2 regions of the Halomonas sp. BN3-1 genome follow, and region 1 is predicted to be linked to the other one. Evidence: riboswitches for the same ligand, from Rfam matches in the RefSeq annotation. Region 1 holds a riboswitch; the other holds the start of a gene.
What was found. A riboswitch is a leader RNA that binds a small molecule or an ion and turns the genes downstream of it on or off. The one in region 1 is predicted to bind thiamine pyrophosphate.

Region 1 (5,055 bases):
CGACGCAGCGAAGAGGGCGCCAACGCGCTGGTAGCCGACTATCCCGAGCAAGCCCTGGCGGTGGCCGCCGACGTCTGTGATCGCAGCGCCGTCGATGCCATGTTCGCGCGTGCCCGCGAGCACTTCGGCGCACCGGTCACCACCTTGATCAACAATGCGCTGCCGGACTTCGCTTTCAACGGCGACGCCCGTCCCGGTCCCGACGAGCTGACCTGGGAGCACCTCGATCATCAGCTTCAGGGCGTCGCCCGGGGAGCACTGAACACGGTGCAGGCGTCGCTTGCCGGCATGCGTGAGGCCGGCTTTGGTCGCATCGTCAATATCGGTACCAACCTGTTCCAGAACCCGGTGGTGCCCTACCACGACTACACCGCCGCCAAGGCGGCGCTGCTGTCGCTGACGCGCACCCTGGCCCACGATCTGGGCCCGGACAACATCACCGTGAACATGATCTCCGGGGGCCTATTGCGCACCACCGATGCCTCCCGCGCCACGCCGGAGGCGGTGTTCGATCTGATCGCCGCCAGCACGCCGCTGAGACGGGTGACCACGCCGCAAGAGTTTGCCGACGCTGCGCTACTGTTCGCCTCGCCCTGGTCGCGAGCGGTCACCGGCCAGAACCTGGTGGTCGACGGCGGACTGGTGAAGGACTGATGGCCAGCATGCACCTCAATCTGTTCATCATGGGCTGTGGCCACCACAAGGCGGCCTGGCGTCATCCCCGTTCCAGCGTCGAGCGCCTGGCCGATATCCGCTACTACGAGGAGCTGGCGCGGCTCGCCGAGCGGGGTCGCTTCGATGCGGTGTTCTTCGCCGATGGTCACGCCGTGGGCAGCGTCGCCGACGGCCCGCTGTGGACCCTGGAGCCACTGACCATGCTGGCGGCCATGGCGCGGGCCACCGAACACATCGGGCTGATCTCGACCGTCTCCAGCACCTTCTATACGCCGTTTCATGCTGCGCGCATGCTGGCCTCGCTGGACCATATCTCCGGCGGACGCCTGGGCTGGAACCTGGTGACCTCGATGTTCGACAGCGAGGCGCGCAACCATGGGCTCGAGGCCATGCCAAGCCACGCCGAGCGCTATGCCCGGGCGGAGGAATTCGCCAATACCGTGCTGGCGCTGTGGGACTCCTGGAGTGACGACGCCCTGGTGAGGGATCGCCAGGGCGATTACGTCGACGCCAGCCGGGTCGGTCCCGTTCACCATCACGGCGAGCACTTTCTGGTGGATGGCCCGCTGACAGTGCCGCGTCCGCCCCAGGGCCACCCGGTGCTGTTCCAGGCCGGCGCCTCGGATCAGGGCCGTGACCTGGCCGCGCGCTACGCAGAGGCCATCTACGCGGTGGCCTACGATCTGCCCTCGGCCCAGGCCTACTACAGCGATCTTCAGGCCAGGGTAAAGGCCGCGGGCAGACCGAAGGTCGCGATCATGCCGGGGCTTGTCACCTACGTCGGCTCCACCGAAGAGGAGGCCAGACGCAAGCAGAGGGAGCTCGACGAACTGTTGCCGGTGGACAGCTCCCGGCGCCAGTTGAGTCAGTTCATCGGTCAGGACGTGAGCGACTGGGAATTGGATGCCCCGGTGCCCGAGTTGCCGCCACTGGAGGCCTTCAGCGGGCCCAAGGGGCGCTACGCCACGATTCTGCGGATCATCGAGAGCGAACGACCGACGCTGCGCCAGTTGCTGGGACGGCTCGCCGCCGGTGGCGGCCACTGCACCATGGTCGGCACCCCGGAGCGTATCGCCGACGAGATGCAGCGCTGGGTCGAGCAGGGCGGGGCGGACGGCTTCAACCTGATGCCGCCGTCGCTGCCGGACAGCATCGAGGACGTGGTCGAACAAGTGGTACCGGAACTGCAGCGCCGCGGGCTGTTTCGACGCGAGTACCAGGGCCGCACCCTGCGCGACCACCTGGGGCTGGCGCGTCCCGAGCGCTGATGAGCCGGAACTGCCAGGGCCCCTGATCGCCAGGCCTTGAAACGACAACAGCGGGACGCGTCAGCACGTCCCGCTGTTTTTTATCACGCCTTGCCAGGCTGTCAGCGTGGCGGTGTCAGCTCTGGAAACGCCGCACCAGACTGCCCATGCGGGTGAAGTCATAGTCCTGGCGGGATGGCAGCAGCTTCATCAGCACCAGCGAGACTAGCACCGGCACGAAGGCCGCCAGCAGGAAGGATTCCAGCAGGGTGGCGGTACCGCCGCTGGGAGACGGGAACATCGCCAGCCCGGCGACCAGCCCTGCAGCGGTGCTGAGGACCGCGTTGCGCCCGTCGTAGCGGCGATTGAACAGACCGAAGAACACCGGGAAGGCCGCCGCCGAGCACAGCAGGTCCGCCAGCAGGAACAGATAGAGCACGCTGTAGCCCTGGGCTGCCACCCAGGTCACCGGCACCGCTGCGGCGACGATCAGCCAGCGTGCCAGGCGCATCAGGGTGGCTTCGCTGGCCTGGGGCAGCAGCCGGTGCATGTCGACGGCGATGATGCTGGAGGTGGCGTTGACGGTGGTGTCGGCGCTGCTCATCACCAGGGCCAGACCCAGCGGAATCAGGGCCAGGGCGAACCACAGCGGCACCTCGGACAGCAGCACGCTGAACAGCGCCACCGAGCCGTCTCCCTCGAGCCCGAGGCCGACGAACGCCAGGCCGAACAGGCCCATCAGCACGATCACCGGAAAGTTGAACAGCCCTGCGATCCAGAAGCCCCGCCGCAGCACCTTGCTGTCCCGGGCGGCGTAGATGCGTTGCCAGGTACCCTGGTAGAACAGGCCGGTCAGCATCACCGCGATAAAGAACGTCAGGCCGGCACGCAGGCCACCGGCATCGGTGACATCCAGCAACTGAGGCGCACGTTCCTGCAGGCCCTCGAGCGTCGGCGCGACGCCGCCGGCGGCCTGCCAGCCGAACACCAGCAGCAGCGCCAGCAACGGCAGGATCACCAGCATCTGTACCTTGTCGGTGAAGATGGTGGTGCGCAGGCCGCCGTAGAAGGTGTAGAGCAGGGTCGCGATCATCACTACGCAGGCGGTCAGCCACAGCGGGATCGGCGCCAGCAGGGTGACCATATGGGCGATTGCGGTGAGGCCTGCCGCCAGCGAGATGAACAGATAGAACAGCATGATCGTCAGGGTGAAGGCGTACATGGTGCGCCCGTAGCGATGGATCACGAACTCGGTAAGGCCGTGGCCTTCGGGGATCAGCTCACGCATGCGTCGTCCCAGCGGGATCATCACCAGGCGCGGGACCATGGAACCCAGCGCATAGCCGAGTACGGCGCCGATGCCGCCCCAGGTGGCCGCCTGGGCGGGGCCGAACAGGATCCAGGTGCCCAGGGTGGTGGCCACCAGGGTCAACACCGTGGCGCGGGTGTTCTGGCTGTTGCGAGCCGAGATGTAGTCATCCAGGCCGCCCTGACGACGTCGGGCATAGATCAGGCCGGGGATGGCAAAGATGGCGGCGCACAGCAGAAGCCACAGCGCCGTCCAGGTGGGATCGAGCATCATCGAAAGAAGACCTCTTTCTTGTCGTTGTCCGCAGGGACCGGTGGACAGGCGGGACGAGCGGCGGACAGGAAGAAAGAGGAGATAACGCAACCATCCTTCCCTTCGCCGGCATGACCCGGATCAGGTTCAAAGGGTTACCGCGTGATGCGGAATCTCAGCCGTCAGGCTCCCCCAGGAATGCGCACAGCGTAGGACCGCCTCCGATGGCTGTCAATTGGCGCTTTGGCCGCAGCGACGGGGCGTCAGACGGTGGGCGAGGTGCGCAGGCTGTGCCAGCCATCGTAAAGCCAGTTCGCCGCTCGGCTTGGATCGATGTCAGTCATCGCCAGATAGCCATGACAGCAGGCCTCGCGGCTCGCTCGCGCAATGGTCGAGGCGTCGGTGGCGTCCATCACCAGGGTGCGTCGGTGCCCGCCGCCGCCGCGCAGGAAGGGAGCTGCGGGCGCGCGCTGGAACTCGACGCCTGCCGGCAGGGGCGCTGTCGAGTGATGCGTGTCGGGGTAGTCCGGGGCGCACAGGATGACTTCGAAGCCGAGCCGTTGTCCCTGGCGCGCCAGGTCGGCATTGACCGGGGAGTGGCCGGTCAGCACCAGACGCAAGGCCGGCTGGATCAGCACCTCGACGACGTCGTCGCCGATCTGGACCAGCGGACTGGTTGGCGTGGGTCGCTGCAGGTTCATGGACGTACTGCCCAGGCTGACGCGGCGAATCAGCGATGGCTGGCCGGCGAGCGTTGCATGGATGACCTCCAGGTGCACCAGGGTCTCGCTGCTCGGTGACAGGCGCTCGACCAGGCAGGGGGTGCCATCGTTGGCGTTGTTGTCGATATTGACCAGACAGGCGCCGCCGTCCCGGGCCTGGGGCAGCAAGATGGGCTGTCCGGCGTACCCGGGGCCATCGGCATCGCTGGTGACGCTCAGGTGGGGGAAGGCGGGAGCAAGGGTGTCCAGACGCGTGCAAAGCCAGCTGGTATCCCCGCGATTGGCCAGCGTCAGGGCGTGTTCGATGGCGACAAGGTCCTGGTGGTTCATGGGCAGCTCCCGCGGCGGTGTCGGCGACGCCAGCATAACGTGGAAGCGGGCAAGCGAAATAACCCGGCATCTATAAGCATCTTTTCATAGGCTAGAGAAGACGGCACGCGAGCCGCCAGGGTATTGACCTGCTGCCGGTCCAGGGCAGGGCTTACGCAAGGAGTTGTCCTCATGGAGCGTTTTGCCTGGGTGGAAGAGGCATTGGTGTCGTCCGGAACGGTGCTGGTACGCCTGACGCCGGAGTTGCAGGTGTACGACGTGGTCGGTGATGCCGTGAGCGTGCTGGGCGAGCCTGGAGAGGTCTGGATCGGGCGGGGGCTGGCAGAGCTGCCTGGCGAGGTCGCCAGGGTCGCCGAAGCCTTGGCATCCCGGGGTGCCGCTCACGCTGCCAAGCCTTCGATGCCGCTGCAACTGGGCGATGGTAGCTGCTGTCGCCTGGCCGATGGTGGGCTGGTGCTGCGACTGTCGGCTCGGCAGAAGGCAAGCCGCGGTGTCATCGCGCGGATGGCCGACCATCTGC
Region 2 (5,055 bases), on a different contig from region 1:
GCGCCTCGTCGCAGTACTCGAGCTGCTTGTCCATGTTCTCCTTGACCAGGTGCATGGGCACGTGGCCGGGGCCTTCGATCATCACCTGGACGTCGTGCTTCCAGGAGATATGGGTCAGCTCACCCAGGGTCTTGAGCTCCGCCATCTGGGCCTCGTCGTTGGCGTCGGCCACCGAGCCCGGGCGCAGGCCATCGCCCAGCGAGAAGGCCACGTCGTACTGCTTGCAGATCTCGCAGATTTCCTCGAAGTGGGTGTAGAGGAAGCTTTCCTGGTGATGGTAAAGGCACCACTTGGCCATGATCGAGCCACCGCGGGAGACGATGCCGGTGACCCGGTTGGCGGTCAGCGGCACGTAGCGCAGCAGCACGCCTGCGTGGATGGTGAAGTAGTCCACGCCCTGTTCGGCCTGCTCGATCAGGGTGTCGCGGAACACCTCCCAGGTGAGGTCCTCGGCCACGCCCTTGACCTTCTCCAGCGCCTGATAGAGCGGCACCGTGCCGATCGGTACCGGCGAGTTGCGGATGATCCACTCGCGGGTTTCGTGGATGTTCTGGCCAGTGGACAGATCCATGATGGTATCGGCGCCCCAGCGGATGCCCCAGGTCATCTTCTCGACCTCTTGCTCGATGGAGGAGGTCACCGCCGAGTTGCCCAGATTGCCATTGATCTTCACCAGGAAGTTGCGCCCGATGATCATCGGCTCGGCTTCCGGGTGGTTGATGTTGGCGGGGATGATGGCGCGCCCGGCGGCGACTTCCTGGCGCACGAACTCGGGGGTGATCTCCTCTGGCAGACGGGCGCCGAAGCCCTGCCCGGGGTGCTGGTGGCCGAGGATGCGCTCGACTTCGTCGCTGCCTCGATAGCCATCGGCCAGGGCCTGTCGACGCTGGTTCTCACGGATGGCGATGAACTCCATCTCCGGGGTGATGATGCCGCGCCGGGCATAGTGCAGCTGGGTCACATTGCCGGCGCGGCCATCGGCGCCACGACGTGCGCGGCGCGGCGTTCGGGTCAATTCGAAACGCAGCGGGGCGAGTGTCGGGTCGTTGGCACGCCGGCGACCGTAGTCCGAGGTCGGTCCATCGAGCCATTCGGTGTCGTCGCGCTCCTCGATCCAGGGCCGGCGCAACTCGGCAAGCCCGCGACGCAGGTCGACCTCGACCTGGGGATCGGTGTAGGGGCCGGAGGTATCGTAGACCAGCAGCGGCGGGTTGGCTTCGTCGGCCCCGGAGGTGCGGGTCGCTGACAGCGAAATCTCGCGAAACGGCACCCGCAGGTCGTCGCGGGAGCCCTTTACATAGACCTTGCGCGAACCCGGCAGGGGCGTAACCGCGGCCTGGTCGACCTGGGCGGTCTCGGCCAGGAAGTGCGCACTATGGCGGGGTTTGTTTGAGGAAACGGGTTGATCGAGCGGCATTGGCTTGTCCTTCTCACGGCACTGGGTGCTGTCGTTGTTGTGGGCATCGCGTGAGGAAGGAGGGAGCGTCGTGGCCTGGGCCTTGAGCGCTTGATCCCTACGCTGGTCCTCACCGCGATGCCATGGCATCGGGGTTACCCCCAGATCAGGTTCAACGGGTCCCATGCGCTGCATGATCTCAGCCGCCTCTGGCGGCCCCCCGTCAAGCGTGGTGCTGATTGTGTTAGTCGCTTAGATCGAGCCCCATCTGCCAGAAGTCGATCTCGAGTCGTGTTGCGTCGGCGAAGATCCGTGACAGTCGCGCAAAGCGCTCGCCGGATACCTGGCCAAGCTGATCATCGAGCCAGGCCTGCTCCTGGCGTGCGGCGGCCTGGAAGTCGTCGCTTTCGTACATGGCGATCCAGGCGTCGAAGGGGTTGTCGGCACCGCGCAGGGTGTCCGAACGGGCGTTGAGGTTTCGTGCGATATCGGCGTAGCCGACCATGCAGGGGGCCAGCGCCACGTGCAGGTCCAAGAGGTCGCCGCGGCTGCCGGCGTCCAGCACGTAGCGGGTATAGGCCAGGGTGGCGCGGGCTTCGGGCAGCTCGGCGAGTTCGGCCTCGCCGATGCCCCAGTCGCGGCAGAAGGCGAGATGCAGGCCGAGTTCCACGTCGAGGATGGTCTTCATGCCGTCGAAGGCGCCGCGCAGCTCGTCGAGGCTGTGGCTCTTGTAGGCCGCCAGGGCGTAGGCCCGGGAGAACTGCAGCAGAAACAGATAGTCCTGCTTCAGATAGTGACGGAAGCTGGCGTCGGCCAGTTCACCACGGCCAAGGGCGAGCACGAAGTCGTGTTCGATGTAGGCGTGCCAGTCATCGCGGCAGGCGTCGACAAGATCGGTAAAGCGGTAGCCCATGTTGCCTCCGGTTGGTGCGGGTCCGGAGAGCGGCGGCCAAGGACACGGCGACGAGAAAGGAGGGAGGTGCGCGCGCAGGGGCTGGCACCACCGCCTGATTCCCTACGCCGGTTCAAGGTGTGAAGCCACACCGCACCCGGATCAGGTTCCACGGGATCGGCGCTGGCGGCCGGTGATTCGTCACCCTGGCCCTGCGCCATCTCAGCCGGATTCACCGGCACCCCGTCAAGCGAGTCTGGATCGAGTCTAGCACGGCTTGCCGGGGTGTCCACCAGGGTGAAAGCGGGGTGGATCCGGCTCAGTCGATGGACTTCTCGCCGGAGACCTCCGGCGCCGATTCCGTGCCGTGCTCGCGAAAGGACTGCACCGGCATCTCGCGGGGGATTTCCCGTGGCGGCTCGGCCGGGGTCGCCGGCGGCGGCGGTGCCTTGGCGATGCGAAGCTCGCCTACCACCGCCGGGGGGTGGGTCTCGCTCGGGACCAGCAACAGGCCGGCGCGCCTCAGGGCCCGGCCGATGCTCAGGCTGGAGCTCCAGCGGACCAGCGGGGCGGCCATCACCAGGCCGAGCCACACCGGCGTCAGCCAGATGAAGAAGCTCGGGGTGAAGGCCCAGGTCACCAGCGCCCACAAGGCGCCGATCAGTGACCATAGCCAGGTGTGGCGAAAGGCTTCCTTCCAGGGCAGGGCGCGGCCCTCGCGGGACTGTGGATCCCAGGCCACGGTGCGGCCGCTCAGTACCTGAATCACGAAACGGCTGTGGAACACCATCATCAAGGGCGCGATGAGCATGGCAAACAGCGTCTCCAGCAGCATGCTGGCGACGAGCCGGGCCCGTCCGCCATAGGCCTGCGGGTTCTGGATCAGCCCCAGCACCAGCCCCAGTACCTTGGGCATCAGCAGCATGCCCAGGGTGCCGATCAGCAGCGGCATGATCAGGTTGGGTGGGGCGATCGGCCAGTCGGGAAACAGCTGCGAACTCGAGGTGAAGAAGTTGGTCGGCACCAGCGCCCGGATCAGGGCGTCGATGGTGCTGATCACCAGGATCGCCAGCCACACCAGCGACGACAGGTAGGCGAGGGCACCGAAGAAGAAGTGCAGACGGCTGAGCACGTGCAGTCCGCGCCCGCCAAGCAGGCGCATATGCTGCAGATTGCCCTGGACCCAGCGCCGGTCGCGTTTGGCGTAGTCGAGGATATGACTCGGCATCTCTTCGAAGCTGCCGCCCAGGTCGGTGCGCATGCGCACCTGCCAGCCGGCACGGCGCAGCAGCGCCGCCTCGACGAAGTCGTGGCTCAGGATATCGCCACCCAGCGGTGGCTTGCCGGGCAGCTCCGGCAGGCCACAGGCATCGGTGAAGGCGTCCACGCGAATGATGGCGTTGTGGCCGAAGTAGTTGGCCGCGGTGGCGTGCCAGAAGCTCAGACCGCTGGCCAGCATCGGCGAGTAGAGTGCAGCAGCGAACTGGTTGGCGCGGCCAAACAGGCTGTCCTGGCGCACTGGAATCGGCACCGTCTGCAACAGGCCAAGGCGCGGGTTGGCCATCATCTCGTCGATCAGCTCGATGACGGTCGTGCCGCTCATCAGGCTGTCGGCGTCGATCACCAGCATGTAGTCGTAGTGGCTGCCCCAGCGGGTGCAGAAGTCGCCCAGATTGCCTGCCTTGCGCCCGACGTTACTGTCACGGTGGCGGTAGTGCAGTTGGCAGTGGCCTTCCAGGCGCTTCTGGAGCTCGGCCATGGCGGCCTTTTCCTCGGCCACCACCTCGTCGTCGGTGCTGTCGCTGAGCACGAAGGCTTCCACCTCGATGCCTTGCGGCAGGTCATCCAGATCCTTGCAGGTGGTCTCGAGTCCGGCGGCGACTCGCAGCACGTCCTCGTTGTGGATCGGCATCACCAGGGCGGTGCGGGAGTGGGAGCCTTCGGGCCGCATGGGATAGGAATGGCGCGGCTTCAGGCTCAGCGGGTCACGCCCGGTCAGGTTGAGCACGAAGCCGATCAGCGCGCTCCAGAAGGCCATGGTGATCCAGCCGAAGGTGATCGCGAACAGGCCGATGATCGCCATCTCGAGCGGACTGATGCCCTCCACGTAGAGGATCCTGAACATGGTCCAGACCCCCAGCGCCGTGGTGGCGGCAATGGCCAGGCCGACGCCAAGACGTCGCAGGCGTGGCCAGGGTACCTCGGGAGTATGGGCGTTCATCAGGGGCTCCAGATGCTGTTCCAGGTTTCGCTCAGGCGCTCGCCACGAAGCATGAGAGTCAGGCGGATATCAGCGGGCTGGTCGCCATCGGGCAGCAGCGTGAAGCTGGCGCGCCAGGTGTCGTCGTCGGGCAGCGGTGTGACCTTGGCCTCGGCGGTCTCGCCGCTGGAGGTGGTCAGGGTCATCTCGACCGGTTGGCTGGCATCGAGTCCCTCGAGCTCACCGCCGCGGAAGTCGATGATGAACTGGCGCAGGCGCTCGTCGGGGGGATCGCTCTGTCCCGGCACACCGCCCCAGCCCTGGCGCGAACGCACCACACGAGCCAGCGGCTCGGCCGTGGGGGTGTCGCCGAAGGTCCAGGTACGATAGCGATAGGTGCGGGAGTCGCCGGCCATCAGCGGGGTGGCGGGCACCCAGTAGGCGGTGATGTTGTCGTGGGCCTCGCTGTCGGTGGGGATCTCCACCAGCTCGACGTGGCCTTCACCCCACTCGCCCTGGGGTTCGACCCACTGACTGGGGCGACGCTCGTAGCGGGCCTCCATGTCC

Region 2: it holds a riboswitch for thiamine pyrophosphate, as region 1 does, so the genes downstream of both, tenA (thiaminase II) here and C9F12_RS19355 (sodium:solute symporter family protein) in region 1, are expected to answer to the same signal.

Annotation. Positions count from the first base shown of each region.
Region 1 covers NZ_PYVV01000016.1:94,110-99,164, forward strand. Annotated here, with positions in the region: gene C9F12_RS19345 (3-oxoacyl-ACP reductase) at 1-654, shown strand, start outside; gene C9F12_RS19350 (LLM class flavin-dependent oxidoreductase) at 654-1,943, shown strand; gene C9F12_RS19355 (sodium:solute symporter family protein) at 2,059-3,504, opposite strand; TPP riboswitch at 3,585-3,687, opposite strand; gene C9F12_RS19360 (hypothetical protein) at 3,747-4,535, opposite strand; gene C9F12_RS19365 (diguanylate cyclase) at 4,707-5,055, shown strand, end outside.
Region 2 covers NZ_PYVV01000013.1:54,349-59,403, reverse strand. Annotated here, with positions in the region: gene thiC (phosphomethylpyrimidine synthase ThiC) at 1-1,417, opposite strand, end outside; TPP riboswitch at 1,495-1,629, opposite strand; gene tenA (thiaminase II) at 1,641-2,309, opposite strand; TPP riboswitch at 2,391-2,544, opposite strand; gene mdoH (glucans biosynthesis glucosyltransferase MdoH) at 2,608-4,509, opposite strand; gene C9F12_RS17100 (glucan biosynthesis protein) at 4,509-5,055, opposite strand, start outside.